4 regions of the Cupriavidus sp. KK10 genome follow, and region 1 is predicted to be linked to each of the others. Evidence: predicted binding sites of a transcription regulator. Region 1 holds the regulator's gene; each other region holds the start of a gene.
The links. Region 1 encodes FNR, which switches genes on or off when oxygen is low (the NO sensors DNR and NnrR bind a similar motif). Its sites were predicted from a motif close to TTGATNNNNATCAA; they were not measured.

Region 1 (4,756 bases):
CAGGCGCGCGAGATCGGCCAGCGCCTGTTCCTGAACTACTGCGCACAGTGCCATGGTTCGGACGCGCGCGGCAGCCGCGGCTTCCCGAACCTGACGGACAACGACTGGCTCTATGGCGGCGAACCCGACACCATCCAGCAGACCATCACCAAGGGCCGCAATGGCGTGATGCCGCCGTTTGCCGCGACCATCGACGCCAAGCAGGCGGGCGACGTGGCGCAATACGTGCGCTCGCTGTCGGGGCTGTCGTCGGACCCGATCCGTGCGTCGCGTGGCGAGGGCACCTTCAAGACGACCTGCGTGGCATGCCACGGCGCCGGCGGCAAGGGCAACCAGGCGCTCGGTGCGCCCAACCTGTCGGACAACGTCTGGCTGTATGGCAGCTCGGAAGGCAGCATCGTCGACGCCATCCTGAAGGGCCACAACAACAAAATGCCCGCGCATGAGGAGATCCTGACGCCTGAACGCATCCGGATGCTGACGGCCTATATCTGGGGTTTGTCCAACATCGGGAGTGGAGCCGGGCAATGACCGACGACTCATGTGAGCGGGCGCTGGTGGCTCGCGGGAGAGCATGCCCATGAATGCACCCGGGACCGAAGAAATGGCCCGGGCGGCCGACCTGCAACGGTCGGCCGCTGCGCCGGGCGAGACCTCTGACGAAACGCTCTACGAGGTCCGCCGCAAAATCTACCCGCGCTCGGTGACGGGCGCCTTCTCCAGCTGGCGGGTCTGGCTGGTGATCCTGACCCAGCTGATCTACTACGGCACGCCCTGGCTCCAATGGAACGGCCGCCAGGCCGTGCTGTTCGACCTTGGCGCGCGCAAGTTCTACATCTTCGGGCTGGTGCTGTGGCCACAGGATGTGATCTACCTGGCGGTGCTGCTGGTGATCTCGGCGCTGGCGCTGTTCCTGTTCACGGCGATCGCGGGGCGGCTGTTCTGCGGCTATGCCTGTCCGCAGACGGTCTATACCGAGATCTTCATGTGGATCGAGCGGCGGGTCGAAGGCGACCGCATCGCCCGCATCCGGCTCGATGGCGATCCGTGGAGCCTGCGCAAGTTCCGTCTCAAGGCGACCAAGCACTTCCTGTGGGTGCTGATTGCGCTCTGGACCGGCTTTACCTTCATCGGCTATTTCGCGCCGATCCGCCGTCTGGGCGGCGAGGTGCTCAGCCTGTCGCTGGGGCCGTGGCAGTCGTTCTGGATGCTGTTTTACGCGTTCGCCACCTGGGGCAATGCGGGCTTCATGCGCGAGCAGGTGTGCAAGTACATGTGCCCGTATGCGCGCTTCCAGAGCGTGATGGTGGATCGCGATACCTATGTCGTGACCTACGACGTCGGCCGCGGCGAGCCGCGCGGCAGCCGGTCGCGCAAGACCGATCACTACAAGGCGGGGCTTGGCGACTGCGTCAACTGCAGCATCTGCGTACAGGTGTGCCCGACAGGCATCGATATCCGCGACGGCCTGCAGTACGAGTGCATCGGCTGCGGCGCCTGCATCGACGCCTGCAACCAGGTCATGGACAAGATGGACTATCCGCGCGGCCTGATCCGGTATACCTCGGAAAACGCGATGCGCAAGGCCTTGTCCGCAGCGGCATCGCGCAAGCGCCTGCTGCGTCCGCGCGTCATCATCTATTCCGTGATCTGGGTGGTGCTGCTGGGCGGCTTCATGGCGTCGATCGCGCTGCGCACGCCGCTGAAGGTCGACATCATCCGCGACCGTGGTGCGCTCGGCCGTGAAGTGGAAGGCCGCTGGATCGAGAACGTCTATCGCCTGCAGCTGATCAACACCACCGAAGCGCCGATGAAGATCAGCGTGCGCGCCGACAGCGACGAGCTGAAGAACCTGAAGGTGGAGTACGACAAGCAGGCCGAATCGTTGGCGCCGACGTCCAACCGGTTGCTGCCGATCCGGATCCGCGTGCCGATCGAGGCCGCGGCGCGGGGCACGCACAAGATCAACGTGACAGTGACGAGCGAAGGCACGGAGCGGGGGCAGGCCGAAATCCGGCAATCCACCAGTTTCATCGTGCCGCGCGATTTGTGAAGCTAGGCAGACGCGGACTTAGTCGTCAAGATGAAGGGGGCAAGATGAGTCAGCAAGGCAATCCGTGGTGGAAGGAGCCGTGGCCGTGGCTATTGATGAGCGGCCCGCTGGTGGCGATGGTGGCGTGCGGCGTGACGATCTGGCTGGCGTCCACGCATCCGGACATGCCGGTGCAGGGTGCAACGCGCCATGGCCTGGTGGTGGAGAAGGCCGATGCCGCGCCGCCCAAGGCTGCCGCAGCGAGGCAGCCATGAGGTTGCGCTGGCTGATGTGGGTACTCTGGCCGGCGTTCCTGATGGCTGGCTTTGCGACCGCGACGGTGTTTTCGGTGGTGGATCCCGGTGACCTGAACTTCTTCGGCCAGCCGATCGAAGCGTCCCGCGAATCGGTCTACACCATCGGCTTCCTGATGGCCTGGGTGTTCTGCGCGTTGTCCAGCGGACTGACGCTCTACACCATGCCGACGCGGCTCAGCGATACCGACGAACTGGAATGAGCGGACTGGCGTGAGGTCTGCGCTGCCATGGCCGGATGCGGCACTGGCAGCGCTTGGCCGCTTAGCAGGAGCGGCTGTAGAGTTGCTTGATGCCGTCGATGTCCACCAGCTTGACGTGGCGCTGGCGAATCTGGATCAGGCCGGCTTCGGCAAAGCGAGAGAACAGGCGGCTGACGGTTTCGAGCTTCAGGCCCAGGTAGCTGCCGATTTCTTCGCGGCTCATGCGCATCACGAACTCGGACGCCGAATAGCCGCGCGCCGACAGGCGCTCAGAGAGGTTGATCAGGAAGGCGGCAAGGCGTTCCTCGGCGCGCATCGAGCCCAGCGTGACCAGCATCAGCTGGTCGTGCGTGATTTCCTTGCCCATCAGGCGCAGGAACTGCTGCTGCAGCGATGGCAGGTCGACCGAGAGGGACTGCAGTTCGCTCATGCGGACCACGCAGACTTCGGTATCTTCCAGGGCGGCGGCATCGGAGGCATGCTGCATCTCGCCCAGCCCGTCGAGACCGACGATTTCGCCGGGCAGGTGGAAGCCGGTAATCTGCGAGCGGCCGTCTTCAGTGGTGACGTGGGTCTTGAGCGTGCCAAAGCGCACGGCGTAGACCGCGGTGAGCGGATCGCCCATGCGATACAAGGTTTCACCCTTGTGCACGCGGATGCGTTCCTGTACCAGCGTGTCCATCTTGGCGAGGTCTTGCTGCGACATGCCGACCGGAAGGCACAGCTGCCCCATTGCACAGGTGGAGCAGCGGGGCGACATCTCGGTAATGGGAATGGAGGTGAGCAATTGGAACCTGCTAGAAATGGCAGCGAGGGCGCGATTAGGACATTTTACCGTGCGATGTGATGCGGTAGGGAGTAAGAATTGACATTTGGCGTGCTGATCAGCGTTTTTCTGCTGGCTTTGCTGGGCGGAGTCCACTGCGCTGCCATGTGCGGCGGCGTGGCGCTGGCCGTGGAACAACGCCGCGGCGCGACGGTGACGATCAGTCTGGTGCCCAGCCGCGCCGCCTGGCTGGCCGAGTTGCTGACTATGCACTTGGGCCGGATCTCGACCTATATGCTTCTTGGTGCCGCGCTAGGCGCGCTCGGTGCCTCGGCATGGAAGCAGGATTACCTGCCGGTGCAGCGCTGGCTGTTCGGCGCGGGCAGCGTCATGCTGCTGTGGTCGGGCTGGCGGTTGCTGCGCGGCAACACTTTTACCGTCGACTGGCTGGAGCGGCTGGCGGCGCGCGCCGGCGCAACGGTGGCGCGGCGGCTGGGTGGCCTGGCAGGCGCCATGCCGGCGTTTGTGCGGGCGCGAAGCGGACTGGCGCGGCGTTATGGCGTGGGCCTGGCGTGGGGGCTGGTGCCGTGCGGCATGGTCTATGGGGCGCTTACGCTGGCGCTGCTGGCGGGCAACGCGGCGTCCGGCGCACTCGTGATGGGCGTGTTCGGGCTCGGCACATTGCCTAATCTGCTGGTGCTGTCCGGCCTCGCGGGCTACTTGCGTACGCTGTCGCGACGTCCCGGCGTGCGCTTGGGGGCCGGCCTGGCGGTGATGGCGTTCGGCGCCCTTGGCATTGCGCGAGCGGTGCTGCTGCCACATTCGCTGGCCGAGCATGGATTCTGCCTGGTGTTCTGAGGCGCCGGCGCCGCCCGGGCAACGGATGATGGTTGCAGGCGGGGGCGGGAATGCCATACAATCGCCAACATTGCGGTATCGCGCGGCATAGAATGAGCCGCGGTAAGCAGCGGGCGAGCAGCGCCAGGCGGCCTTCCTACCAGAAGGCGCGTTCAGGGCAGGGGAAGCGGAAGGTTTTCGATGCCCGTCCCGTCCCCGCAGTCCATCCGGTTCAAAAGATCTGGTTCAAAAGTCCGGCTGGCACTGCGGTGTTGGCGATGCCGGCCTTGCTCCCGATACCCGTTTTTCTTGCGTCCGAGGCCTTCAGTTCGCTGACAGCGACGTCCGATATGTGCGGGCGCGCTACGCAAGAGGTTTGCTGGCCGATCCATAACGGCACGCGAACGATCTCCTGCCGGAACGACCCGGCAACTCGATGCAAAGATAGGGAAGTGCACGGCTTGGATGCAGCAGGTATCCGGCTAGCTGCGCAATGAGATGGCGGTGGCTTTCGTACCGCTGTATCCAAAATCTCCGATGCCCCGGATCCGTCCGGGAGCAGGTGCAAAGACAGGCTGCACACCATCAACATGAATACCCAAGA
Region 2 (4,756 bases), on a different replicon from region 1:
GGAGTCGCTGACGCAGGATATCGACGGCCTGTCGCGCCATCACCAGCACATCGTCGCCTTCTGTGCCCGGCAATGGCTTGACCTGCTCGCACCCGGTAATGTTTGGTGGATGAGTCCGACGATTGCCAGGACCGCCTCGAGCACCTTCGGCGCCAACTTCCTGCAAGGCGCCCATCACTGGCTGCAGGACGCCAGTGAGCTGCTGTCAAAGGTGCCTGGACTGCCTGCGGGGCGCCCCGCGCTGGAATTTCTACCCGGGCGCGACGTGGCGTGCACGCCTGGCAAGGTGGTGTTCCGCAACGCGTTGATCGAACTGATCGAGTATGCGCCCGCACCCGGCACCGATACGGTTTGGCGCGAGCCGGTCCTGATCGTGCCGTCCTGGATCATGCGGTATTACATCCTCGACCTGAAGCCCGAGAATTCGCTGGTGCGCTACCTGGTCGAGAGCGGCCATACCGTGTTCATGATCTCATGGAAGGACCCGGACGCCTCGGCCCGCGACTTCGGGCTTGACACCTACCTGGAGGCCGGGCTTCTGACTGCGCTCGACACCGTGCACGCGCGCTGCGACGGCGCGCACATCCACGCCGCCGGGTATTGCCTGGGCGGCACCCTGCTTGCCACGGGTGCCGCCATGCTGGCCCGCGACGCGGCCGGCGGGCCACTGGCCAGCATGACGCTCTTTGCGGCCGAAACCGATTTCCATGATCCGGGCGAACTGGGCCTGTTCATCGACAAGAGCTCGCTCGCCACGCTCGACGCCCTCATGTGGAGTCAGGGATATCTGAACGGGCCGCAGATGAAGTCTGCCTTTCAGATGCTGAACGCCCAGGACCTGATCTGGTCGCGCGTAATGAGCGAGTACCTGCTCGGCCAACGTTTGCGCGCCAACGATCTGGTCTCTTGGAACCGCGACACCACGCGACTGCCTTACCGCCTGCATTCGGAATGCCTGCACAAGCTGTTCCTGGGCAACGAGCTGGCCACCGGCAAGCTATGCGTTGGCGGACAGCCTGTCGCCCTGTCGGACCTCGACCTCCCGCTCTTCGTGGTAGGCACCGAACACGACCACGTCTCGCCCTGGCGATCCGTGTACAAGCTCCACTTGCTGACCCGGGCCGAACTGACCTTCTTGCTGACTTCGGGCGGCCACAACGCAGGTATCGTGTCGGAGCCGGGCCACCCGGGCCGGCGCTACCATGTGCATACGCGAATGCGCGCCGCGCCCTACCTGAGCCCGGAGCAGTTCCTCAGCGTGGCTGTGTACCGCGACGGTTCCTGGTGGCCGGCGTGGCATGACTGGCTAGTGGCCCACTCGACCGGATCCTGCACGCGACAGGCGCCGGCCCAGGGGCTCGCGGACGCTCCTGGTGCCTACGTTCTGGAACCCTAGAAAGGGGCTTGTTCGCAGCGCTGTGCCTTACACATTGGGAAAAGGCAAACTACCGGTGAAAGACATGCCGGCGGACAGATTCTAGTCAACTCTCAATGGGCCGAAAGGTATGTCGGGAAGACGGAACCTGAACGCCTAGGGCACGAGAACTGCGCACCCACCAGCGCGGGCGGCAATCAGTGCATCGCCGCCCGTACGCAAATGCTCGCGTGGAAAAAATCCTCGGCAGAAAAGCCAGCCCTAATCGCGCGAGCCTGCCAGACAGCATAAGTTCTACCTTGGACCTCGATGTACCGCTTACGGATAGCCGGCTCGAACGGAAACATGCCGTCTGACACGGGAAATACCGGTCGACGCCTAAGGAACTCGTTCCAGAAACCCTGCGCAAGCTGGCGGAGTGTTCGGCTGCCATTATTCATCGTATCTCATCAAGCGACCCCGCTATCAGTGTTGATAGGTAATCGGCCGACCTCCCTCGGCATCCCGCTCTGTCGCAGCCGCCGCACCGCACCTCCTTTCATCGCATCGCCGAGGCACTATGGCAAAATCAGTGCGACATCAGTACCGGCACTGTCATCGACTCGAGCAGCGTGCGGGTAACACCGCCAAGGACCAGCTCGTGCACCCGACTGTGGCCGTAGGCCCCCATGACGATCAGGTCAGCATTTCGGTCCGCGGCGTGTGAGAGCAACATCTGGCCGGTGTCATCGCCGCCCCCCGCCGCAAAAGTGCACAGCTGCACTGCCACGCCATGCCGAGCCAGCCAGTCCACCGCATACTGAGGCGGCGACACCCATGGCCCTTTCAGAACGCCTGAGGGCGTCCACGAGACCACTTCCACGGTGTCTGCGCGCTGCAGAAGCGGGAGCGCATCGCGGATGGCCCGCGCCGACTCGCGGCTGCCGTTCCACGCCACCATGATGTTCTTTCCAACGTGCGGGAACCGGCCTGCATACGGCACCACCAGCACCGGCCGCCCGCATTGCAGCACGATGGATTCAACAAAGCCACGCTCGGCGTAGGCGGCATCATCAGTGGGATCGTGCTGTCCAAGGATGACAAGATCCGCCCGATGTGCCTCTGCCTGGACCGTCGCCGCCGTGGCCCAGTCCGGCGCACGCCATTCCGTAGTGACGGCGACCTCGTCCGTCGCGCCCATCAGGGCATGGCGGGCCCGCTCGCCGACCTGATGCTGCCATTCGTCGTAAGAGGCGAGATAGCGGTCACCGTCCACCAGGTAGCGCACGGCGGTGGGATCGGGCTTGCCGACTGCAAGCAGGCCGACCAGCGTGGATTGGAACTCCAGCGCCAACTGGGTGGCGAGGTTCAGCCGGTCGTACACACGGCGGCTGGAATCGAGATGAACCAGGATCGTTGCGTATTCCATGGATTGTCTCCATCAGGCAGCCCCGAACGGGGCTTGCTTAAGCCTATGTCGCCACTTGGCCCAGGATTTGTCGTGCATCAAGCCGCCTTCCTGTCCGCGCCACAGTCGGTACCGGTGGCACCACTACCGCTCTGGTTCGCGCCACTATGATTCCCATAGAGCGAGCGCCGGTGCGTTTGGAATGCGCCCCGGTGGCAAACCTCGCAGGAGACTCACATGCATGAAACGAAGCGGTCGTACAAGGGATTCCATATCGTGCTGTTCGTCCCCGACGCCACCGCGCCAGGCAAGCCCAGCGGCGGCGTCCTTTTCACAGCCCCGGACAGAAGCATCGGCGTTCGCTTTACGCCAGATTGGCGCGCCCTGCGGGGTAGCGTGCAACAGGCTGAAGAGTGGTTCTTCGCCTACGCAGCGGGAGTCGTCGATTGCGAACTGGTCGGCGGCTTCGGCATTGACTTGCGCTACGACTGAGCGGCGCGGCCAACCGAGCATGAGAGGCCATTGCCCGGAACACCAGGTACGGGTTGCCCCAGGTCGCCTGACGCCAGCGCGATCGTGCGTGGCTTCGGCGGCCGCAGCGGGTCCGGTACGGCGGTACACGCTGCGCATAGCGGCACCAACGCGCAGGCGGCAAGCCTGCGCCATCCTGGCGGTATTGTCGGGGTGCATGACTGCAAGCGATTCTTCATGGGTAGCTCCCTGTGGGGCGCGCACCGCCCCAGGGCGGCTGCCGCCGGCCACGACGTGCGCTTCACACCGCGAAGCGAAAATGGCCGCTGTGCAGCACGATGTGCCGCGCACCCGTCATCTCGAACAGGGCTCCCGCGACGCGTTCAATGTCCTGGCGGTTGCTGATGAATGCCGGCAGCAAATCTTCACTGCGGTACGAGCGTGCGCCGAAATGATCCTCAAGCGCCTCGGCAGTGATTTCATAGGTCGCGGGCGACCCGTCCACCTTCGCGGTGCACTGCAGGCTGGGACCTGTCGGGCAGTAATCCGGCATCTCGCCGGCAAAGTCGATCTTATGCATAGCTGTCTGGCGTAACGCCCTCCAAAGTCTGTTCGCCTGCCTACGCCTCCTCGGCGCGGACCAGCAGGACGGGCGCGACGGCTAGGGTAATCACGCTCCGCGCGACGCTGCCCATGACGAGTCGCCGCACTCCCCGTCGGCCGTGCGTACCCATCACAACCAGATCGGCGCCCCAGCCATTGGCTTCGGCCGCGATCGTGGTAGCAACGTCGTCCTCCGCCATCGGCTTGCCGAGCAGCCGCGTTACGTGGCGAATGCCCGCCGCGGCAAGCCTGCTGGCGGCGGCGGCGAGGACGCTTTCGCCCGCCGTCGTGAGGTCCTCTATCAATCTCACCGGATCCAGATTGCTGACATCCAGGAATGGGCTGCGGTCATCGACCACATGGACCACCTCCACTTCCGCGCTGGCGGCGAGCGCAATGATCATGGCCTGTTCCAGGGCAAGTTCCGAAGCGGCGCCGCCGTCCATGGCGACAAGGATGCGCTGGTACATAGCGGATTCTCCGGCGATGGGAGCCTGTGGTGGCTCGGGTCTGGACTAGCTTAATCCAGCGTAGGGCAACCGGCGCAACTGCTGTTGATATGTGTCAAAGCCGCGGCACGGCGCTCCAACCGCCGTGGCGCGAGGCCGTATGTCCCAGTTGATGCGCATCAATGGCGGCCGCCACGCAAGGCCTACGCTGCAGAAACAGCGACGTCCGCTGCCATCTGACCGGAGCCCGTGATGACCCAAGCCGTGATTGTTTATTACTCCCGGACCGGCACCGTACGCCAGGTCGCCGAGGCCGTTGCCGCGCGGTCGGGATGGCCACTGGCCGAGGTCGCCGACGTCAAAAGCCGCGCCGGGATCCTTGGCGACCTCCGGTGCGTTATCGATATCCTCTTTCACCGCCAAGTCGAGTACCGCTACGCCGGCCCGGCCCTCGATCGCTGCGAGCACGTC
Region 3 (4,756 bases), on a different replicon from region 1:
CTCGTCGAACAACTCCGCGAGTTCTGCCGAATCGCGGTCTACGCCAAGCGTGAGCTGAGTCAGGTCATTGCTGCCGATTGAAAACCCATCGAAGCGCCTGGCGAACTCGCCTGCCAGGATCACGTTCGACGGAATCTCGCACATGACATATACGTTCAGGCCGGCTTCGCCGCGCACGAGGCCGTTCTCCGCCATGACCTCAAGTACGCGGTCCGCCTCTTTTGCGGAGCGGCAGAATGGGATCATGACGATCACATTGGTGAATCCCATCTCCCTGCGCAGGCGGCAAATCGCCTGGCATTCCAGCGCGAAGCCCTCCCGATAGCGGGGAGAGTAGTATCGCGACGCCCCGCGGAATCCAAGCATCGGGTTCTCCTCCCGGGGCTCGAATTCCGCGCCGCCGATCAGATGGGCGTACTCGTTGGTCTTGAAGTCGCTCATGCGGACCACTACCGGATGTGGATACTGGACAGCGGCAATTCTCCCCAGTCCGCGCGCGAGCCGGTCGACAAAGTACTCCGTCTTGCTTTCGTATCCAGCGGTCAAGCCGGCAATTGTCTGCTTCGCCTCATCGTCCTTTAGCGTGTCGTAGCGGACCAGCGCCATTGGATGGATCTTGATGTGATTGTTGATCACGAACTCCATCCGCGCCAGCCCGACGCCATCGGCCGGGATCCGCCACCAGCGGAACGCTGCTGCGGGGTTGGCAAGGTTCAGCATGACCTTGGTATGGGTTGCCGGGATACTGCCAAAGTCGATTTCCTCGACTTCATAGTCGGCGGTGCCTTCGTAGACAAAGCCCTCGCGACCTTCCGCGCAGGAAACGGTGACCTCTTGCTCGTCGTGCAGCAGATGGGTCGCATTGCCCGTGCCGACGATCGCCGGAAGCCCAAGCTCACGGCTTACGATGGCTGCGTGCGAGGTGCGGCCGCCGTGGTCGGTGACGATGGCAGCTGCACGCCGCATGACGGGCACCCAGTCGGGGTCCGTGGATTGGGTCACGAGGATAGCACCGTCGACGAAGCGTCCCATCTCGCGTGGGCTCTCGATCACGCAAACCACGCCCGCCGCGACGGCATCCCCGATGCTCACGCCCGATGCCAGCTTGCGGCCGGCCTTCTTGATGCGGTAGGTCTTCACCGCGCTCGCCTCGCGTCGCGACTGGACGGTTTCCGGTCTGGCCTGGACGATAAACATCTCTGCGCTCTCGCCGTCCTTCGCCCATTCGATGTCCATGGGCTGGCCATAGTGGTCTTCGATCGTGCGGGCCCAGCGCGACAAGGTAAGAATCTCCTCATCTCCCAACACGAAGGACGCGCGTTCTGCCTTCGATGTCGGGACATACTTGGTCGGACCGCGGCTATCGCTCGTGTAGATCATCTTGCGGCTCTTGTCGCCGAGCTTCTTCCCGATGATCGGCGTGAGTGACGGGTCGGACAGAAGCGGCTTGAACACCTCGTATTCGTCCGGTTCGACGGTGCCCTGCACGACGCTCTCGCCCAGACCCCAGGCGGCGTTGATCAGGGCCACCTTGTCGAAGCCAGTTTCGGTGTCTATCGAGAACATCACACCGGCGCCGCTCAGGTCGGATCGCACCATGCGTTGGACGCCGACCGACAACGCAACCTTCAGATGGTCGAAGCCCTTCGCCTGCCTGTAGCTGATCGCGCGGTCGGTGAAAAGCGAGGCGTAGCAGCGCCGGCAAGCGTCAAGGAGTGCACGATCACCCCGGATATTGAGGAAGGTTTCCTGTTGTCCGGCGAAGCTGGCATCCGGCAAGTCCTCGGCGGTCGCGCTCGAGCGCACGGCGACGTCCATGTTGACCCGTCCGGTCCGGCGGTTCAGCTCTTCATAAGCCAGACGGATCGCCTCAGCCGTTTCTCTGGGCCATTCGCCGCGGAGGATGAGCTGACGAATGGCGGCCCCGGCCTCGGAGAGGGAAACCTTGCCGTCAGCAAGTTCGCTGAGAACCCTGGACACGGTTTCCTGCAGGCCATTCGTGTCGATGAAGCGCCAGTATGCATCCGCCGTCACTGCGAACCCCGGGGGAATCTTGACGCCTGCGGGCGCGAGGTTGGCCACCATCTCCCCCAGCGACGCGTTCTTGCCACCGACGCGAGGAACATCGGCCCGTCTTAGATCTTCGAACCAGACAACCTGCGTATGTTCGTTGGACATGTGCTGCTCCTTCTCGGTGGACTTATACAGACGCCTAAGCAAATCCAGGATTCCCTTTCAACGCCTAACGTCTGGGAAGCTGCCAAGGGGGGTGAACAGCGCTAGCGAGCGACTGACTGATTCACACTAGTGGTGAAATGGCATTGTGGCTTGATACAACGCAAGCCCCCACAAGGCACCCACAAGGCAAGCTTCACCGGCGGCAACTCTGTGCACTGAAGGCGGCACTGGTGCGAAACACGGCGGGATAAGTCGACGCAACGCGATGCAGAGTACGCCGTGTAGGCGCGGGGCGATCATCTCGATGTTGACGTGCATCATGCTTGGCCGCCAGGCGAGCTCCGATAATGAGAAATGGAGACTCAGGCGACAACATTCGCTTTTCGAGCTACGGCACACCAACCCGGTCGCCCGGCGCTTTCGAAGTCCCTGCACAGGAGAGCATCATGGTCTTCAAAACCGTATTGGTCGAACTCGGGCGTGACACAGGCTGCGCCGCTCGTGTAGGCGTTGCAGCGGACCTCGCCAAGCGCTCCGGCGGTCATGTGGTGGGATTGACCGCGACCGGCGTGCCGTTCGAGCGGATTCCGGACGCCGGCAGCGATGCAGAGCGGTACGTGGATGTGGCCAGGGTCGGCCTGGCGGCGCAGGCGGAAGAGATGGGCGTCGCGTTCCGGCGCCTGATGGAGCAGGCAGCGCCTGGGGTGGCACATACCCACCGCGTGGTCGAGGAAGACCCGGGATGGGCGTTGGCGCAGGAAGGCCGAGTATCAGACATCGTCGTGCTGGCACCACCGCCCGACCCGTATTCGGTAGGCAGCCTTGCAGCCGAGACCGCCGAATATGTACTGCTAAATGCCGGCAGGCCCGTGTTGCTGGTGCCGGATACTTACCAGCAGGCGGAGATGGAACATATCGTGATCGCTTGGGATGGCTGGCGAGAGGCCGCTCGCGCCGTGGCGGACGCGATGCCGCTATTGCTGTGCGCAGAGCGGGTCACTATCGTGGCAGTATGGAACCGGGACGACCGGCCTACTCCAAAGTCGGAACCAGTCGCGGGCCTGCGTCAATACCTCGAGCGGCATGGCATCGTCGCGGGGGTGTACAACGAACCGACGAGCGAGGCGGTTGGCCGGGTGCTGCTTGAGGCTTCACGGAGCCTGAACGCGGACCTACTGGTGGCCGGTGGCTACGGACATTCCCGCATGCGCGAGGTGATGCTGGGCGGCACCACGCGGACGCTGATGCACCATGCCGGGATGCCACTGCTGCTGTCGCACTGAATGGCGGCGAAGCGCTGTGTGCCACATGCTCACCGCGATTGCGCGGCACGAAGACCGGTGGGCCTGCGCATGTCGCTGATCAGGTCGCGAATTCGCAACCGGTCGGTCAGGGGGACTTTAGGGCTTCGTTGACTGGCATCAACCCGCATGCCCTTGCGACCGCTACTTTGGAAATAACCATAGCCGAAGCCGAGGTCGCCATGTTCCGCCGAATTCTCCTAGCCATCGATGGCAGCCGTTCATCCTTAAGTGCCCTGGAGCAGGCAGTGTCCATGGCGCTGGCCACCCACGCCGAGGTCAGGGCCATGTTCGTCGTCGACGACAGCGACCTGTTCTTCGAGATCAGCGCGCGTGACCGGCCTGGGCTAATGGCCGACATCATTGCTTATGGCAAGCAGGTGCTGGCTCGCGCCGGCGAGCGCCTGAGTGCCTCCGGCGTGCGCTGGAGCAGCAGGTTGGCCGAGACGCCCGGCACCCCTGCGAGGATTGCCGAGGCGATCGTCGCGGAAGCGGACCACTGGAGCGCGGACCTGATCGTCATGGGCACACACGGCCATCGCGGCGTGCGGCACATGGTGCTGGGCTCGGTCTCGGAGCACGTGGTCAGCAAGACGGTTCGCCCCATACTGCTCGTTCGGCAGCAGTCACGCAGCGATAGCCCCTGACCGTTCCGTCCCGGTCCGCGGATACCCCAATAATCGTCTCGGAGTGACGCAAATGCAGGTTTCAAGAAGGCTTGGCCTCGGGCTGTCGTCGCTGGCGATTGCCGTTGCGGCGGCCGGTTGCGCCACTCGCGCCGCGCCGGCTGGCGCTGGCGTGCAGATTATGGAGCAGCACGGCGTCTCCTACGTATCGGGTGGGGACGATGAGGCGGGCCTGCAAAGCATGTTGACCGTCGCCGCGCGTTTCAATGTACGGCTGACGATGGTGGATGCCGGGCGCGGCAAACCGCTGGGCGGTGCCACGGTGGTCGTGGCCAGCCAGGCTGGCCGCCCCGTGCTGCACACTACCGCCAGCGGACCTCTGTTCTACATGCGACTCAAGCCGGGTGCCTATCGGCTCGCGGTGGGCTACCAGGGACGGGACCAGATGCGCGACATCGTCGTCGCTGGCGAGCCGCTCGACATGACGTTCCGGCTGCCGGTCAATACGCTCGAGGACGACTGGCTGCTCTGCGGCACGACACCCTGTCCGCGTCGCTGAACCCGACGCCTGGACCGGGTCGCCGCGGGCAGGACACCGCGCGGGTTCGCGGCGGGTCAGAGCGGACCGGACCGCGAAAGGGCGACGGAGCC
Region 4 (4,756 bases), 2.6 Mb from region 1:
CGTAACCCGCCAGGTATTGTCATCCGCCGTAACCCAGGCCGAGAGGAGATGGGGCCGCAAGGTGCCGCTCGAACCAGCCTATCGTGAGTGCCGCGATGTCTTCCAGGGCCCTGGGGTCTTCAAATCCGCGGCCGCTGGTCGGGATGAGCCTCAGTTGCCGCGGACAATGCATCTGTTCGAATGCAAGATTGTTGATCTGAATGTCTTTCGGATTGCCGCTGGCACATATCAGCAAGGCAGGGATTTCGAGCTGCTGCAGGGTTGCGCTTCCCGCGAGATCCAGCCGCCCCGCAACACAGGCTACAGCGCTGAGTTGCGTCGCGCTGCAGGCGGCCGAGCGCAGGGCTGCCGCCGCTGCGGTGCCGGTACTGAGCAGGCCCACAGGCAAGCTTGCGCAGGGCGTCCCAGTACGCAGGAAGCTCAAGGTCTGGTCCAGTCTTGCCACCAGCTCATCGACGTCCGATTCCGGTGCGTCGTCGACGCGGCTGTCAGGCTGCAGGTCTACGAGCAAGGTGGCGAATCCTTTCGCGCGTAGCTTGCGTGCCAGGTAATGGCTGCGGGCTGCGCGGCGTTGCGCGCCACCGGCATGCACCATCACCGCGACGCCGATCGGGTTCGGCGCCGATTCGAGCATGGCCCGGAGCCGAGTCGTCTGATACGGAATCAGCATCGCCTTGCTCAACGACGGCACGCCCGCCACCGCACTTGGCCGGGCGCGGGTCTGGGGTTGCGCTGGCGGTATACCAGTCAACTGCCGGACGCGGTCGTCGCTGACCAGCTGGAACTCATGATAGAAGTGCGCGAGGTTTTCGATGCGGTCCGGTGTATCCAGGCAGATGACTTCGTCGGCCAACGCGCGGACCCGGTCCAGGCCGGCTGCGGTGGCGATCGGGAGCGCGCATATGAGCCGGGCAGGGTGCCGCTTGCGCAGGCTTGCGAGGGCCGCATACATCGTTGCGCCGCTCACCAGGCCGTCATCCACGACGATCACCACGCGACCGCCCGGATCCGCCAGCTTGCGAACCGGCGTATACACGGCGCGCTGCCTGCGAAGCTGGTCGAACTGGGCATCACGCTGGCTGCTGGCGCCGCCATTTGCGTTCATTGCGTCCGTGCACCATGTCGCGCCAGAGTCGTCCAGTGCTACGCCAGGAGCGATCCTGCGCGCCATCACCAGGTCGAAGTCAGCGCCCAGTGCGTCGGCCACAACGCGCCCGACCGGCACGCCGCCGCGCGGAATCGCCAGGACCAGGGCACCGGTTCCCCGATACGCGCGCAACGCCCAGGCCAGTTCCGAGCCCGCATGCTCACGCGCCTGAAAACGTGTCTGGTAACGGCTCATCGATCTATCTGCCAGGAATCTATTGACGGAGTTTCAGGACGGCGGCGCCGGTAAGCCGGCCCTCGCGCAGGTCGGCCAGCGCTTCGTTGGCCTGCTCCAACGGATACGCGGTGGTGTGCGTATGCAGCGGAGTCCGGGCGGCGATATCCATCAGGGCGATGCCGTCGGCACGCGTGAGGTTGGCTACGGAACACAGGCGCCTTTCTTCCCAAAGCAGCTGGTAAGGCATGCTTGGGATATCGCTCATATGAATTCCGCCACAGACCACGATGCCACCCTTGTCCACAGCGCGCAGCGCCTTGGGAACCAGCGCGCCCACCGGGGCGAAAATCAGCGCGGCGTCCAGCGGCACGGGCGACTGGAGGTCGCTCGAGCCGGCCCAGCACGCGCCGGACTGGTATGCGAGTTGCTGCGCGCCTGCGTCGCCCGCGCGGGTGAAGGCGTAGACTTCGCGGCCTTGCGCCACCGCGATCTGCGTCACCAGGTGGGCGGCGGCGCCGAAGCCGTAGATGCCGATGCGGTGTGCATGGCTGGCTGCGCCCGCCATGCGCAGCGTCCGGTAGCCGATCAGGCCGGCGCAGAGTAGTGGTGCGGCGTGTTCGTCATCGTAGCCAGGCGGAATCTGGAAGCAATAGCCGCTGTCGGCAATAACGTACTCCGCATAGCCGCCATCGCGGGTATAGCCAGTGAACAGCGGCGCGTCGCAAAGATTCTCGTGATGACGCAGGCAGTAGTGACAACGGCCACAGGTATGTCCGAGCCAGGGCACACCCACGCGGTCGCCCGGCTTGAAGGCGGTGACGCCGGCGCCGCACGAATCCACCTGTCCGACGATTTCATGCCCTGGGATGAGCACCGGCTTGGGATGGCGCAGGTCGCCGTCGGCGATATGCAGGTCGGTCCGGCACACCCCGCAAGCCCCCACGGCAATGCGAACTTCGCCAGGCCCCGGGTCGGGAACCGGCAAGTTGTGAAGGCGCAGCGGCAGGCCCGCGCCCTCGAAGACCATCGCACGCATGGTTTGGCGGGGCATGGCCTGGCACTCCTACGCCGCCCGTGGCGCCGTGACGCGCCTAACCTTCGACTTCGCTGCGGACCAGGAGCACGGGCTTGCTGGTCTTGGCAAGCACGCCTTCCGACACGCTGCCCATCAGCAGGCGCCGGACGCCGCGGCGGCCGTGGGTGCCAAGCACGATCAGGTCGGCATTCCACGCATCGGCCTCGGTGACAATGGTCAGCGAGATCCGGCCGGGCGCAACCGGCTTTTCATCCAGTTTCACCGAGTTGCGCACGCCTGCTTCGCTGAGCCTGGCCGAGGCGGCATCCAGCGCCTTGCGGCCGTGCGCGGTGATGTTGTCGATCAGTTCCTTGGGGTTGAAGTAACTAGCCTCGAAGAACACATCGCTGTCGTCTACCACGAACAACGCCTTGACCTCGGCCCCGGTTGCCTTGGCGATGATGGTGGCCTGGCTCAGTGCAAGGTCGGAAGAACGGCTGCCGTCGACAGCGAGCAGGATGCGCTGGTACATGATGGGTCTCCTGAGGGGCAAGGGTGTGCTCAATGTTGCGATTCGCTGCATTCAGCGTAGGCGCCGGCCTCGATACGCGCTTGATATATGTCAACCCGAAGAGGCAGGCGCGGCGAGTAATTGACCGCAAACAGAAGTGATGGCCGGACGGCTTGACGTCTCCGCATACGTTTGCCCGCAGTAGCCTCCACCGCACATCAGGGCGATGCGTGAGCGATTTCGCCGCAGGGCAGGCCCGTTGATCCGGGTCAAGCGCCGGTCGGCCTTGCTGCCTAGACTGGTCTGTAGTCGAGCGAGAGGGCGATCATGGCTTACGACAGCATCCTGGTTCATCTGGACAGCAATCCGCAGGCACGGCAGCGGCTTGAAGTGGCGGGGCGCGTTGCGGCGGCCAGCGAGTGCCGGCTGATCGGCATGTACGCCGGTTTCATTCCCGATCCTGCCTGGTTCTACCTCATGGACGGCGCGCAGCAATATGTTGCGGACGACCTGGCCCGGCGCAAGCAGGTCAGGGAAGACGTCCGGGCGCAGTTTCTGGCTGCAACCCAGGCCATGCCAGTGCGCGCGGAGTGGCGCGCTGCGGAGCTGGGGGCCGTGGCATCAGTGCTGCGCGAGGCCCGCGAGGCCGGCCTGGTCGTTGCCGGCCAGTACGACCCCGGCAATACCGAAGGTCCGGTGGCCCGACAACTGCTGGAATCGCTGCTGCTGGAGACCGGCCGACCGACGCTCGTGGTGCCGTGCACGGGCACGTTTCCAACGCTGGGTACGCGCGTTATCGTGGCGTGGAATGGCAGCCGCGAGGCGGCGCGGGCGCTTCACGACGCCGTGCCGCTGATGGCCGGCGCGCAGGCGCGCATTCTTTGCGCACAGACTGCGGCCAAGGAGGCAAGAGCAGACGCCACCCCGGTCGGCCACGCCGCACGCGTGCTGGAACGCCACGGCGTCGCCGTGGAAATCGAACACGGTCCCGGTGGGGCTGACCTGACCATCGGCGAACTCATCCTTTCGCGCGCGGCGGATTTCGATGCCGACCTGATCGTGATGGGTGCCTACGGACACGGTCGCATGCGGGAACTGGTGCTGGGCGGTGTCACGCATACGCTGCTTGACTCGATGACGGCACCGGTGCTGTTTTCACGATGATGCGAACTTAAACCAAAGAGTGGAATCACCTCATGGACTTCAGAACCATCCTTGTCGACCTCAGCGAAGATGCTGCACGGTCCGCGCGCATTGAAACGGCGGCACGGCTTGCCGGAAGGTCCGGCGGCAGCGTGGTCGGCCTGACGGCAACAGGAACGCACCTGGAGCCGTTTCGTGGGGCGGGCGAAGAAGCCGGGCAATACGCTGTGCTTGCCGCGAGCCATTTGCACAAACTGGCTGCCGCTCACAAGAACGCACTCGACACGCTGACCAGGCAAGTGTCACCGGCCATTCCCACCCGGCACATCGTTGTCGACGCCGAGTCCGGCTGGGCGCTTGCCGACGAGGGCCGCTTCGCCGACCTCATCCTGCCCGCATCGCCCTCGGCGCAGGCCGAAGTGCCGGCTTTGCTGGCCGGGGCCGCTGAGTATGCGATGCTCAATGCAGGCCGGCCCATCCTGCTGGTGCCGGGCGCATCCGTCCCGAGAATTGGTGGCCATGTTGCCATCGCATGGAACGGCGGCCGGGAGGCCGCGCGGGCGGTCGCGGACGCACTGCCGTGGCTTGTGCATGCCAGCGCCGTTACCGTCCTGGTGGTCAGCGCTGGCAAGCACAGCACTGCCGGTGAGAAAGCGGCCTATCGAGACAGCGCGGATCGGCTGACAGCATGGCTGCTCAGCCATGGCATCCGCGCCAGTCTGCTGGTCGGGGAGGGCGATCCCGACCACGTGCTGCCACAACT

Region 2: the regulator FNR is predicted to act here: its motif matches at 2,851-2,864, upstream of KB879_RS37870 (universal stress protein).
Region 3: the regulator FNR is predicted to act here: its motif matches at 2,486-2,499, upstream of KB879_RS37835 (universal stress protein).
Region 4: the regulator FNR is predicted to act here: its motif matches at 2,952-2,965, upstream of KB879_RS11920 (universal stress protein).

What each region holds. Positions count from the first base shown of each region.
Region 1 is NZ_CP073677.1:5,034,280-5,039,035, reverse strand. Features, by position in the region: gene ccoP (cytochrome-c oxidase, cbb3-type subunit III) at 1-531, shown strand, start outside; gene ccoG (cytochrome c oxidase accessory protein CcoG) at 605-2,053, shown strand; gene KB879_RS23475 (membrane protein) at 2,098-2,307, shown strand; gene KB879_RS23470 (hypothetical protein) at 2,304-2,549, shown strand; gene fnr (fumarate/nitrate reduction transcriptional regulator Fnr) at 2,611-3,336, opposite strand; gene KB879_RS23460 (sulfite exporter TauE/SafE family protein) at 3,415-4,173, shown strand; gene scpB (SMC-Scp complex subunit ScpB) at 4,743-4,756, shown strand, end outside.
Region 2 is NZ_CP073678.1:1,390,659-1,395,414, reverse strand. Features, by position in the region: gene KB879_RS37875 (alpha/beta hydrolase) at 1-1,396, shown strand, start outside; gene KB879_RS37870 (universal stress protein) at 1,944-2,783, opposite strand; gene KB879_RS37865 (hypothetical protein) at 3,000-3,254, shown strand; gene KB879_RS37860 (DUF1488 domain-containing protein) at 3,535-3,813, opposite strand; gene KB879_RS37855 (universal stress protein) at 3,854-4,306, opposite strand; gene KB879_RS37850 (flavodoxin family protein) at 4,538-4,756, shown strand, end outside.
Region 3 is NZ_CP073678.1:1,385,571-1,390,326, forward strand. Features, by position in the region: gene ppsA (phosphoenolpyruvate synthase) at 1-2,178, opposite strand, end outside; gene KB879_RS37835 (universal stress protein) at 2,625-3,461, shown strand; gene KB879_RS37840 (universal stress protein) at 3,662-4,126, shown strand; gene KB879_RS37845 (carboxypeptidase-like regulatory domain-containing protein) at 4,179-4,664, shown strand.
Region 4 is NZ_CP073677.1:2,484,202-2,488,957, reverse strand. Features, by position in the region: gene KB879_RS11930 (phosphoribosyltransferase family protein) at 20-1,342, opposite strand; gene KB879_RS11925 (zinc-dependent alcohol dehydrogenase family protein) at 1,362-2,375, opposite strand; gene KB879_RS11920 (universal stress protein) at 2,416-2,871, opposite strand; gene KB879_RS11915 (universal stress protein) at 3,178-4,014, shown strand; gene KB879_RS11910 (universal stress protein) at 4,047-4,756, shown strand, end outside.